3 regions of the Streptomyces lusitanus genome follow, and region 1 is predicted to be linked to each of the others. Evidence: riboswitches for the same ligand, from Rfam matches in the RefSeq annotation. Region 1 holds a riboswitch; each other region holds the start of a gene.
The links. A riboswitch is a leader RNA that binds a small molecule or an ion and turns the genes downstream of it on or off. The one in region 1 is predicted to bind cyclic di-AMP.

Region 1 (4,201 bases):
CGGGCCTCGTTGAGCCGCGCCTGGGCGCGGGCCGTCTCGTCCTGGAGGTCGCGCAGCCGCTGCCGCGCCGAATCCGCCTTTTCCTTGGCGCCGTTGTACTTCTCGGTGGCGACCTCGGCCTCGCGGTACAGGCGGTCCACGTCGGCACCGGTGAGGGCGGGCGCCGGCTGCGGCGCCGCGTGCCCCGCTCCGTCGAAGCCGGCCGCGGTGGCCGCTCCGGCGAGGACGACGGTGGCGGCCGCACGGACCGTGGTGCCGCCCGTCGGACGCTGCCGTGACCTGCGGTGCGCTGCCACCCTCGCTGCCGTCCTTCCCACTGGCGTCCGCCGGGGCCGGACGTCTGCCCGGCAGTCCGGCGGCGGGGTGACGGGGGAGCCGCCCGCCGCCGGACCCTTTCTTCGGCGGTGGTGTCCGGCCGCCGCTCCTGGCCCGAGCGGCGATGCGGAGCCGGTCACCTGGGGCAGGACGCTAGGCCGGGCCGTGCGGGGCGGGATACGGGTTGTGCGGAACTGTCGCCCTCGGACCGCCGGGTGACCGTAAGTGACCGACGGGCCGCTCACGCGGCTTCGCTCTCACTCAGGGTGATGACCGATGTGGTGAAGGCGGGAAGGGTGAGGGCGGCGGAATGCTATGGGGCGCCCCTGGCTAGGCTCCGGCCTCATGGACGTACTCATCCACATCTTCGTCGGTCTGCACATCATCGGTATCGCGTCGCTGCTCGGCGGCTTCCTCACCCAGATGAAGGCGATGGGCGCGGGCACCGCCCGCTTCGTCCCCGCGATGCTGCACGGCGCGCTGACGATGCTGGTCACGGGCGTGGTGCTGGTGGGCCTCAACCAGGCCCAGGACTACTCCGTGGACAACATCAAGATCGGCGTGAAGCTCGCGCTGCTGGTCGTGATCCTCGGCCTGGTCTACGTGAAGCGGGACGAGGAGAAGGTGGACAAGGGGCTCTTCGGCCTGGTCGGCCTGCTGACCGTGACGAACATCTTCATCGCGGTCCTCTGGACCTGAGCCCGCGTTGCCGGCCGTCAGGCCGGGCGGACGATGCTGTGGATCGCGGACTCGCCGTCGTAGTAGACGGACTCCTCGCGGACGTACGCGCCCGGCTTCGGGGCGTGGATCATCATGCCGTTGCCGATGTAGATGCCCACGTGCGTGACGTCGTCGTAGAAGAAGACCAGGTCGCCGGGCTGGGCCTGGGACACCGGGACGGTGGTGCCCGCGTTCACCTGGTCGTAGGTGGTGCGCGGGAGGGAGACGCCGGCGGCCTTCCAGGCGGCCTGGGTGAGCCCCGAGCAGTCGTAGGAGCCGGGACCGGTCGCGCCCCAGACGTACGGCTTGCCGATCTGCGCGCGGGCGAAGGCGAGGACCTTCTCGGCCTTGGCGGCGTACGAGGAGTCGGCCGGGGGCGTGTCGGCCGAGCCCGTGGACCCCGACCCGGAGCCCTCCGAGGAGCCGCCACCCTGCTGCGCGGCCTCCTCACGCTCCTGCTGCTCCGCCTGCTCCTGCTCGGCCTGCTGCCGGGCCAGCTCCGCCGCCTTGCGGGCGGCCTCCTGCTGCTTGCGCTTCTCGATCGCGGCGAGCCGCGCCTTCTCCTCGGCGGTCAGCTCCGACAGCAGTTCGCGCGCGTCGGCGAGCTTCTTCTGGACGGTGGCCTTGGCCGTCTTCAGGTCGCCCTGCGTCTCGGTGAGCGTCCGGAGGCTCTCGGTGGCCTCCTGCCGCTTCTTCATCGTCTCGGTCTGCTGGGAGACGTAGTCGTCCACCGCCGCCTTCTGGCGGCCGGTCATCCGGTCCAGCACCTGACGCTGGTCGAAGACGTCCTGCGGGGTCTCCGCGAGCAGGAACGTCGCGGTGTCGGGCATGCCCGCGCCGGTGCGGTACTGGGCGGCCGCGTAGGAGCCCAGTTCCGCGCGCGCCTCGTTCAGCTTCTGCGTGCGCTGCGCCACGTCGTCGAGGAGGGTGTCGACCTCCTTGCGCTGCTTGGTCGTCTTCTCCTTGGCCGCGTTGTACTTCTCCGTCGCCGACTCGGCCTGGCGGTAGAGGTCGCCGACCTTCTTCTCGACCTCCTCCAGGCTCGGCCGGTCGTCGCCGGGGGCGGCGTCGGCGGTCTGGGAGAGCAGGGCCACGGAGGTGAGCGCGGCCGTGGCGAGAGCAGGGGTGCGTATGCCGGCCACGCGCGCGCCGGGAGTGCGCGACTTACGGTGCGACGCCAAGGGAGGCGACTCCTTCCAAAGCTCCGCCTACCGGGTTAGCTGTCGGGTTCGGGCGGGTGTATTGATCGGAAGGGTTGCCCTACGGCCTGCTCCGAAGAGTGGGCCGATTCACCCCAAGTCTCGGTGGGTCCCCGGCTCCGGCTGCCACGGCGGACAGTGACGGACTCGGCGGAGGCCGCGCGGTCCGGCGAGGTTCGCCGGCGGGGGACGAGCGGCCCGGACGGCACGGTAGCCAACTGGTGTGGCCCTTGTGAAGGTTGATGGGCGATATGCCCGATACATTTTCGTGACCTTGTGGGCGGTGTCACGCAGGGTGAGCCGGTGACCGTGGAGGGTGCCCGGCGGCGGGTCGCCCGGCGGAGGGGCGGGATGTTTCCGGGGCGGGCCCGGGTTGTCGGTGGAGCGCCCTAGACTCGGAGAGCGATGAGCAGCCTCTTTGACGACAGCTTCCTGGCGGACCTCCAGGCCCAGCGCGGCCCGGCGGACGAGCCCCCGCCGCCACCCGAGGACGAGCATGCGCCGGAGCCCCTGCCGGACGACCTGTTCGGCGGGAAGTTCGACGTGCCCCCGGACCGGGACACGTACTACCGGGACGGCGCCCCCCGCCCGGTGATCGACTCCGCCGCGCTGCTGGAGGGGCTGAACGACAACCAGCGCGCCGCGGTCGTGCACTCCGGCTCCCCCCTGCTCATCGTGGCCGGAGCCGGGTCGGGCAAGACCCGTGTGCTCACCCACCGCATCGCCCACCTGCTCGCCGAGCGGGGCGTCCACCCGGGCCAGATCCTCGCGATCACCTTCACCAACAAGGCCGCCGGCGAGATGAAGGAGCGCGTCGAGCAGCTCGTCGGCCCGCGCGCCAACGCCATGTGGGTCATGACGTTCCACAGCGCGTGCGTGCGCATCCTGCGCCGCGAGTCCAAGAAGCTCGGCTTCACGTCGTCCTTCTCGATCTACGACGCCGCCGACTCCAAACGCCTGATGGCCCTGGTCTGCCGGGACCTGGACCTCGACCCCAAGCGCTTCCCGCCCAAGTCCTTCAGCGCCAAGATCAGCAACCTGAAGAACGAGCTGATCGACGAGGAGGACTTCGCCGCCCAGGCGACCGACGGCTTCGAGAAGACCCTCGCCCAGGCCTACGCGCTCTACCAGTCCCGCCTGCGCGAGGCGAACGCGCTGGACTTCGACGACCTGATCATGACGACGGTCAATCTGCTCCGCGCCTTCCCGGACGTCGCCGAGCACTACCGCCGCCGCTTCCGGCACGTCCTGGTCGACGAGTACCAGGACACCAACCACGCCCAGTACGCCCTGGTGCGCGAGCTCGTCGGGGGCGCCTCCGAGCACCCCGTCGACGTCCCGCCGGAGGCCGAGGTGCCGCCCGCCGAGCTGTGCGTGGTGGGCGACGCCGACCAGTCCATCTACGCCTTCCGCGGCGCGACGATCCGCAACATCCTCCAGTTCGAGGAGGACTACCCGGACGCGACGACGATCCTGCTGGAGCAGAACTACCGCTCCACGCAGACGATCCTGTCCGCCGCCAACGCCGTCATCGAGCGCAACGAGTCCCGCCGCCCGAAGAATCTGTGGACCAACGCCGGCGCCGGCGCGCTCATCACCGGCTACGTCGCCGACACCGAGCACGACGAGGCGCAGTTCGTCGCCGACGAGATAGACCGCCTCACGGACGCGGGCGAGGCCAAGGCGGGCGACGTCGCCGTCTTCTACCGCACCAACGCCCAGTCCCGTGTCTTCGAGGAGATCTTCATCCGCGTCGGCCTGCCCTACAAGGTCGTCGGCGGCGTCCGCTTCTACGAGCGCAAGGAGGTCCGGGACGTCCTGGCCTACCTGCGGGTGCTGGCCAACCCTGAGGACTCGGTGCCGCTGCGCCGCATCCTCAACGTCCCCAAGCGCGGCATCGGCGACCGCGCCGAGGCCATGATCGACGCGCTCGCCCAGCGGGAGAAGATCAGCTTCCCGCAGGCGCT
Region 2 (4,201 bases), on a different contig from region 1:
GCGCCACGGCGTCCACGATGGCGCCGTGCTCCGCCCAGTACGCGACCGGGTCGGGCGGGCCTTCGACCGCGTACATCCAGGCGATCTTGTGCCTGAGCTGGGTCAGCATCGACGTCAGCGCCGGGCTGCCGGACGCCTGCGCGAGCGTCTCGTGGAACCAGCCGCCCAGCGAGCGCAGGTCGTCGCTGTTGCCCTGACGTGCGCGTTCCTGTCCCAGCCTGACCAGGCCGCGCAGCACCTTCAGATGGGCGTCGGTGCGCCGCTGGGCCGCCCGGGAGGCGCCGAGGGGCTCCAGGAGCCGGCGCATCTCCAGCAGGTCGGCGGCCTCCTGCTCGGTGGGTTCCGCCACGCACGCGCCCGCGTGCCGCCGGGTCACCACGAACCCCTCCGCCTCCAGCGTGCGCAGCGCCTCGCGGACGGGGACGCGGGAGACCCCGTAGCGGCGGGCGAGCAGTTCCTCGGTGAGCCGGCCCCCGCGCTCGTGGACACCGGCGACGATGTCGTCCCGGATCGCCGTGCACACCGAGTGCGCGGGAATACGCATGACCGACCTCCGGCTTAATCCCCGTGAAACGTCGACGATTGACGTCCGTTCGTGACTCTATTGCAATCGGCGACAATTTCCGACGGGGGCCCGGAATCCATACATGAATTTTGGACAGCCCGCGCCCGGACGGACGGGTCCGAAAACGGCGAAAGCCCCGGCTCTCGTGAGAGCCGGGGCCCGGAGGGCGGGAGGGCGCGCCTCAGATGGTGACGCCGTGCGACCGGAGGTAGGCGACCGGGTCGAGGTCGGAGCCGTACTCGGCGGACATGCGCGCCTCGAAGTGGAGGTGCGCGCCGGTGACGTTGCCGGTGGCGCCGGACAGGCCGATCTGCTCGCCGGCGGCGACCTCCTGGCCCACCGACACCGCGATCGACGACAGGTGCGCGTACTGGGTGTACGTGCCGTCGTGCATCTTGATGACGACCTGGTTGCCGTACGCGCCGCCCCAGCCGGCCTCGACGACGGTGCCCACGCCGACGGAGTGGACGGGCGTGCCGGAGGCGGCGTGGAAGTCGATCCCGGTGTGGCTGCCGGACGACCAGATGGCGCCGCCGCTCTGGTAGGCGGTCGACACGTACGAGCCGGGGATCGGGGAGACGAAGGTGTTGAGGCGCTTGCGCTCGGCCTCACGGGCGGCGCGCTCCTGCTCGGCGCGGGCCTTCTCGGCCTCCTCGGCCGCCCGCTCACGGGCGGCTTGCTCGGCCGCCTTGCGCGCGGCCGCCTCGGCGGCCACACGGGCGGCCTCGTGCTGGGCGGCGGCCTGGGCGTCGATGCGGTCGGCGGCCACGTCGCCGAGGGTGACGACGGGGGTGAGGCCGGTGCGGGCCGCGGCCGGTTCGGCGGCGAGCGCGGGGGCCGCGAGGGAGCCGACGACGCCGCTGCCCGCGAGGGCCGCGACGCCGGCGGCACGGGCGGTGCCGCGACGGCTGCTGGTGGGACGACGGTGCTTCCCGGTGGCGCGCGTGAACGCCATGTACAAGCTGGTCCTTTCCTTCCCTCTCGCCTACCGGGTTAGCTGACGGGTTCGGAGCAGGAAGGTCTCCTACGGGCCCCCTCGCGACACGCGCGGGCGCCCGATTCACCCCAGGGACTTCATGTGGGTCCCCGGCTCCCCTGGCTCGCGCCGTACGGGGACTCGGCGATGACTGTCCGGTGCCGCGGATGCGGCGCACTGCCCGACGAACAGCCCGCACGAAACTAAGCGGGACATCTCGCAATCCCCAAACGATTCCCGGGTTTTGTAGCGCATCCCACAGGGCAGACAGGCAACCTCCGCCTCAATCCGGGCATAAGGGAGCCCCGGTGACGTACCCGCCACCGGGGCCCTCGCGCGCGGGGTGTCCCGCTCCGTCCCTACTCGGCCGCCACGACGGTGACTTCGCCGATCCCGAGCGCCTCCACGGGTGCCTTGATCTGCGCCGCGTCGCCCACGAGGACCGTCACGAGACGGTCCACCGGGAAGGCGTTCACCACCGCGGCCGTGGCCTCCACGGTGCCCGTGGCGGCCAACTGCCGGTACAGGTCGGCCTGGTAGTGGTCCGGCAGGTGCTGCTCGACCTGGTCCGCCAGGGTGCTCGCGACGGCCGCCGCCGTCTCGAACTTCAGCGGCGCCACACCCACCAGGTTCTGCACGGCGACGTCGCGCTCCTCGTCGGTGAGGCCCTCGCCGGCCAGCGTGCGCAGCACGGTCCACAGGTCGTCCAGCGCGGGGCCGGTGTTGGGGGTGTCGACCGAGCCGCTGATGGCCAGCATCGCCGCGCCCGTGCCGTCGGGCGCCGACCGGAGCACCTGGCCGAACGCCCGTACGCCGTAGGTGTATCCCTTCTCCTCGCGCAGGACGCGGTCCAGGCGCGAGGTGAGGGTGCCGCCGAGGCAGTACGTGCCGAGCACCTGCGCCGGCCACACCCGGTCGTGCCGGTCCGGGCCGATCCGGCCGATCAGCAGCTGCGTCTGCACGGCGCCGGGCCGGTCCACGATCACCACGCGGCCGGTGTCGTCCGCGACCACCGGCGCGACGGGCCGCGGCCGGCCCTGCGAGCCGGTCCAGGCGCCCAGGGTGTCGGCGAGCAGCGCGTCCAGGTCGACGCCGGTGAGGTCGCCGACCACCACGGCGGTCGCCGTGGCCGGGCGGACGTGCTTCTCGTAGAAGCCGCGCACGGCCGCGGAGTCGATGCGCTCGACGGTCTCCTCGGTGCCCTGGCGCGGGCGCGACATGCGCGCGCTCGCCGGGAACAGCTCCTTGGAGAGCTCCTTCGCGGCGCGGCGGGACGGGTTCGCCAGCTCGTGCGGGATCTCGTCGAGGCGGTTGCGGACCAGCCGCTCGATCTCGCTGTCGGCGAAGGCGGGCGCGCGCAGGGCGTCGGCGACCAGCCCGAGCCCCTTGGCGAGCCGCGAGGCCGGCACCTCGAGGCTGAGACGGACGCCGGGGTGGTCGGCGTGCGCGTCCAGGGTGGCGCCGCAGCGCTCCAGCTCGGCGGCGAACTCCTCGGCGGAGTGCTTGTCGGTGCCCTCGGAGAAGGCGCGCGCCATGATCGTGGCGACGCCGTCGAGGCCTTCCGGCTCCGCGTCCAGGGGCGCGTCGAGGCACACCTCGACGGCGACGACCTGCTGGCCGGGGCGGTGGCAGCGCAGCACGGTCAGGCCGTTGTCGAGGGCGCCGCGCTCGGGGGCCGGGAAGGCCCAGGGCTTGGCCTCGCCCGCCTGCGGCCGGGGGTGGAACTCCATCGTGGCGAGCTCGGTCACTTCGCCGTCTCCTCGTTCTCGTCGGTGGCGTCGGCGTCGGTGTCGGCGGCGGGGGCGACGGGCTCGTAGACGAGCACCGCGCGGTTGTCCGGGCGCAGGCGGGCCTTGGCGACCTCCTGGACCTCCTCCGCGGTCACCCCGAGCACCCGCTGGACGGCGGTGAGGGCGAGCTGCGGGTCACCGAACAGCACGGCGTAGCGGCACAGTTCGTCGGCGCGGCCGGCGACCGTGCCGAGCCGGTCCAGCCACTCGCGCTCCAGCTGGGCCTGGGCGCGCTCCATCTCCTCGGCGGTGGGGCCCTCCTCGGCGAACCGGGCGAGCTCCTCGTCGATGGCGGCCTCGATGACCGGCACCTCGACGTCGCCGGACGTCTTCACGTCCAGCCAGCCCAGCGACGGCGCCCCCGCCAGCCGCAGCAGGCCGAACCCGGCCGCGACGGCCGTGCGGTCGCGGCGCACCAGCCGGTTGTAGAGCCGCGAGGACTCGCCGCCGCCGAGGACGGTGAGCGCGAGGTCGGCCGCGTCGCTCGCGCGCGTGCCGTCCTCCGGGAGCCGGTAGGCGGCCATCAGCGCCCGCGCGGGGACCTCCTCCTCGACGACCTCGCGCAGCTCCTGACCGATGACGTCGGGCAGCGAGCCGTCACGCGGGGCGGGCTTGCCGTCGTGCCCCGGGATGGAGCCGAAGTACTTCTCGATCCAGGCGAGCGTCTGCTCCGGGTCGATGTCGCCGACCACGGACAGCACCGCGTTGTTCGGCGCGTAGTAGGTGCGGAAGAAGTGGCGGGCGTCCTCCAGGGTCGCCGCGTCCAGGTCCGCCATCGACCCGATCGGCGTGTGGTGGTACGGATGGCCCTCCGGGTAGGCGAGGGCGGTCAGCTTCTCGAAGGCGGTGCCGTACGGCACGTTGTCGTAG
Region 3 (4,201 bases), on a different contig from region 1:
GCCGGAGTCACCCTCGTCCGGGCGGCCGTACGGGTCCAGGAGCTGTACCCCTATGCCGCTGGTCACCAGGCCCGCCGCGATCAGCAGGCCGTCGGGGGCGACGATGCCCGCGGTCAGCATGGCCAGCCCGGCGATCAGTACCCACCAGGCGCCGGTGCGCCGGTACTCGCGGGGGCGGGTCGGGCGGCCGGTGGTGAGGGAGCGGGCGAAGCGGGGGTCCTCGTGCTCGAGTCGGGCCGCGAGGTCGACCAGGCGATCGTCGTCGGACTGGGGCACGGCTCCTCCTTTCCAGGGGGTGGCCGCCCGGTCACACCGCCGGCGGCCGTCGCTCCGGGCACCGGGACGTGCGCGGACCGTCGGCGTGCCGCGAACTCGGGCCGCATGTCCAGGAGTTTGCCCGTGCGCAGAGGTCGTCACCCGCCCGGTACGGTGCCTCCAGGGTCGCCCGGGGCGCACGGCCGGAGCCATCCGTCGCGCCCCCCAACCTCAGGGGGGACCGGTACGCAGGAGACCGCGGGCACGGGGCCGTCCGCGCCGGGAAAATGGGGACTGTCACCGATGGCGCCGCCCCCCTCCGGGGCGGAGGCTGGACGGTGACGGCCCGCGCCGCGCCCCCGGCCGCGGGCCGTCGGTGTCCTCGGCACACCGACGGCGAGGAGGCGGAACCGGGCCTGAAGGACCGGCTGGAGCTCACCCGCTACGCCATCCGGGTCGGCCTGATCGAGCCCTGACCGCACGCCCGGACGCCCGGCGACACGGGGCGTCGAACCCGGACCCCGCACCCCCGGCGGCCGAGGCATCGAGCCCGACCCCCCCCGCCCGGCGGCCGGGGCACGGACGGCTCCCGCCGCACGGGTTGCCAGACTGGAGCCGGACCGCGCAGCGGTCCCGCCGCCGCCCGCACCCGGGAGAGCCCGCCGATGCCGCACCCGTACGTCCTGCTGTCCGCCGCCGTCTCCCTCGACGGCTACCTGGACGACACCGGCCCGGAGCGGCTGCTGCTGTCGAGCCCGGCCGACTTCGACCGGGTCGACGAGGTGCGGGCGTCCGTGGACGCCATCCTGGTCGGCGCCGGCACGATCCGCGCCGACAACCCCCGGCTGCTGGTCAACTCGCCCGAGCGCCGCGCCGCCCGGGTCGCCGACGGACGCCCGGAGTACCCGCTGAAGGTCACGGTGAGCGGCTCCGGCGACCTGGATCCCGCGGCCCGCTTCTGGCACACCGGCGGCGACAAGGTCCTCTACACCACCGGCAAGGGCGCCGAACGGGCCCGCGCGCTCGGCATCGCCGCCGACGTCGTCCCGCTCGGCGACGCCCTGGACTGGCGGCGGCTGCTGGAGCACCTGCACGACGTGCGCGGGGTGCGGCGGCTGATGGTGGAGGGCGGCGGCCGGATCCACACCCAGCTGATGACCCAGGGCCTCGCCGACGAGGTCCAGCTGGTCCTCGCCCCGCTGTTCGTCGGCGACCCGGACGCCCCCCGCCTGTTCGGGCCCGGCTCCTACCAGGGCGGACGGCTTCGCCTGGTCGAGACCCGGCCCGTCGGCGACGTCGTCCTCATGCGCTACGAGCCCACCGCGCCCGGCGCCGGCGCGCCGGCGTCCGCGGCCGACCGGCACTGGCTCGCCCTCGCCTGCGAGCTGGCCGCGCAGTGCCCGCCCTCCGAGACCGCGTTCAGCGTCGGCGCCGTCGTGGTCGCCGCCGACGGCACCGAGCTGGCGCGGGGCCACTCCCGGGAGGGCGGCGACCCCGTGGTGCACGCGGAGGAGGCCGCGCTCGCCAAGGCCGACCCCACCGACCCGCGGCTGGCCGGCGCCACCGTGTACTCCAGCCTGGAGCCGTGCGCCCGCCGCGCGTCCCGGCCGGCGCCCTGCGCGCGGCTCATCCTGGACGCGGGGGTGCGCCGGGTGGTCACGGCCTGGCGGGAGCCGGACACCTTCGTGACGGACGCCGACGGCAGCGCGGTGCTGGCGGAGGGGGGCGCCACGGTGCTGGTCCTGCCGGAGTACGAGCAGCGCGCGAAGGCGCCGAACGCGCACCTGCTGGGCGGCTGAACGCCCCCGGAGGAAAGGGATGTGCGGGGGACTCCGCGGATGCCGTACACTGGTGTTTACCGACGCGGGGTGGAGCAGCTCGGTAGCTCGCTGGGCTCATAACCCAGAGGTCGCAGGTTCAAATCCTGTCCCCGCTACTGAAGGCCGAGGGCCGGAATCCGAGAGGATTCCGGCCCTCGGTGTTTTTCCGTGCCGCCACTCGCACCCCCTTACCCTTCACGCACAGTGAGCGAACGGCCTCGGATCGCATAACAACTGACGTACCGTCAAATCTGACCGGCCGTCCGAGGCGCGGTCAACTCGCCCGTTTTCACCCGCTCATGGCGCTTACGTCCGTGCGGAAATCGTTAACGATCAAGAGGAACGGCTTGGAATCCGGCCCCCGCGTCTATTAACGTTCGATAACGCAGCGCGGTCGTCCCAGCCGTCACAGAAGTCGGCTCCGTGCGCACGCGCCGAATCCCGCGAGGGAACCGGGGAACCACCTCAATGGGGTGAATCGGGCGGACATCGCCGTGGAAACACGGTCGTGGACGCGCGTAGGAGACCTTCCTGCTCCGAACCCGTCAGCTAACCCGGTAGGCGAGAAGGAAGGAAAGGAGCGCGCCCACGTGGCGTCCAACCCGCCTGCCCCCGAGGCCCCGTTCAAGCCGAGCGACACCTTCGCCTACGGCGCCCCCGGCGCCGACGAGGGGCCCTTCGAGGAGTGGAACCCCACCGCGGAGTCCGTGCGCCCCGTGCGCGGCCGGCACCGCGTCGCCAAGCAGCGCGGAGGCGGACTCGCCCGCAGCTCCACCGTCCTGGGCGTCGGCGTCATAGCCGCCGTCGGCGCCGGCGGCATGGCCAGCGCCCAGACCGGCAAGCCGCCCGTCTCCATCTCCATGCCCGACCTGCCCAACGTGGGTTCCCTCATCTCCGACGAGGAAACACCGAAGGGCTCCAGCACCCCCCTCAGCGACATCGGCATGACCACCGCCGACACCGACGAGGGCGCCGCCGACGCCGGTGAGGCGCTGCGCGCCCGCATCATGGCGCAGGTCGAGCAGCAGCAGGGCCAGGCGCAGAGCAAGGCGCAGGCCGCCGCCCTCGCCGCCGCCGAGAAGGAGGCCGCCGAGGCCGCCGCCAAGGCGGAGCAGGAGGCCAAGGAGAAGGCCGAGGCCGCGAAGAAGAAGGCGGAGGAGGAGGCCGCGAAGAAGGCCGAGGCCGAGCGCCTCGCCGAGCTGGCCAAGCAGTACGCCCTGCCGACCTCCTCGTACACCATCACCTCGACCTTCGGTCAGGCCGGCGCCTACTGGTCCTCCGGCTACCACACCGGACTCGACTTCGCCGCCCCCACCGGCACCCTGATCAAGGCCGTCCACACCGGCACGATCACCTCCGCCGGCTGGGACGGCAGCTACGGCTACAAGACCGTGCTCACCCTCGACGACGGCACCGAGATCTGGTACGCCCACCAGTCGTCGATCAACGTCAGCGTCGGCCAGAAGGTCAACACCGGCGACGTGATCGGCCGCGTCGGGGCCACCGGCAACGTGACCGGCGCCCACCTCCACCTCGAGGTCCACACCGCAGGCTCCGGCGGCATCGACCCGGCCGCCTGGCTGGCCGGCAAGGGCCTCAGCATCTGAACCACCCCGGCGGCCGCGTCCCGGCCGCCGTCGCCGTGAACGCCGGCAGTCCCGACGACGACCCCCCGACGTCAGGGCTGCCGGTTCCGCATGTCCGGGGCCTTCTCAGCGGCGGTAGGGGTTCTCCCCGTACGCCGGATACGGCGGCTGCCCCGGCGCCGGCCACGGTGCGGACACCGGCCCGTACGCCCATCCCGCGCCGTACGGCACCGGGGGCGCCGTGAGCCGGGCCGCGTGCTCCAGCGCCGGGCGGGCCGCCGCGCGCCGGTGCCACAGCTCCAGCAGCAGCTCCCGCTCCCGGGTCACGAAGTCCGCCCCCGCCTTCCCCGCGCGGCCCCGGTGTCGCAGGAACGCCAGCGACGTCGCGTACGCCTCGTACTGGGCGACCGCCCGCGCCGCCGGCCTGCCTCCGTGCTCGCGGGCGAACTTCCGGGCGAGCCGCCGGGCCCGCATCGAACCCAGCGCGAACGGCTCCGCCGGACGCAGCCAGCCGGCCACCGCGTACGCGGGCAGCTCCTT

Region 2: it holds a riboswitch for cyclic di-AMP, as region 1 does, so the genes downstream of both, ACFOSY_RS11325 (M23 family metallopeptidase) here and ACFOSY_RS01940 (C40 family peptidase) in region 1, are expected to answer to the same signal.
Region 3: it holds a riboswitch for cyclic di-AMP, as region 1 does, so the genes downstream of both, ACFOSY_RS34045 (M23 family metallopeptidase) here and ACFOSY_RS01940 (C40 family peptidase) in region 1, are expected to answer to the same signal.

Annotation. Positions count from the first base shown of each region.
Region 1 is NZ_JBHRWL010000002.1:104,026-108,226, forward strand. Features, by position in the region: gene ACFOSY_RS01930 (C40 family peptidase) at 1-296, opposite strand, end outside; gene ACFOSY_RS01935 (hypothetical protein) at 661-1,014, shown strand; gene ACFOSY_RS01940 (C40 family peptidase) at 1,032-2,216, opposite strand; cyclic di-AMP (ydaO/yuaA leader) riboswitch at 2,224-2,397, opposite strand; gene pcrA (DNA helicase PcrA) at 2,640-4,201, shown strand, end outside.
Region 2 is NZ_JBHRWL010000006.1:406,220-410,420, forward strand. Features, by position in the region: gene ACFOSY_RS11320 (GntR family transcriptional regulator) at 1-544, opposite strand, end outside; gene ACFOSY_RS11325 (M23 family metallopeptidase) at 747-1,520, opposite strand; cyclic di-AMP (ydaO/yuaA leader) riboswitch at 1,533-1,698, opposite strand; gene ACFOSY_RS11330 (M16 family metallopeptidase) at 1,901-3,289, opposite strand; gene ACFOSY_RS11335 (M16 family metallopeptidase) at 3,286-4,201, opposite strand, start outside.
Region 3 is NZ_JBHRWL010000033.1:459,424-463,624, forward strand. Features, by position in the region: gene ACFOSY_RS34025 (DUF3040 domain-containing protein) at 1-276, opposite strand, end outside; gene ACFOSY_RS34030 (hypothetical protein) at 594-731, shown strand; gene ACFOSY_RS34035 (dihydrofolate reductase family protein) at 921-2,054, shown strand; tRNA gene ACFOSY_RS34040 (tRNA-Met) at 2,118-2,191, shown strand; cyclic di-AMP (ydaO/yuaA leader) riboswitch at 2,498-2,653, shown strand; gene ACFOSY_RS34045 (M23 family metallopeptidase) at 2,666-3,682, shown strand; gene ACFOSY_RS34050 (PrsW family intramembrane metalloprotease) at 3,788-4,201, opposite strand, start outside.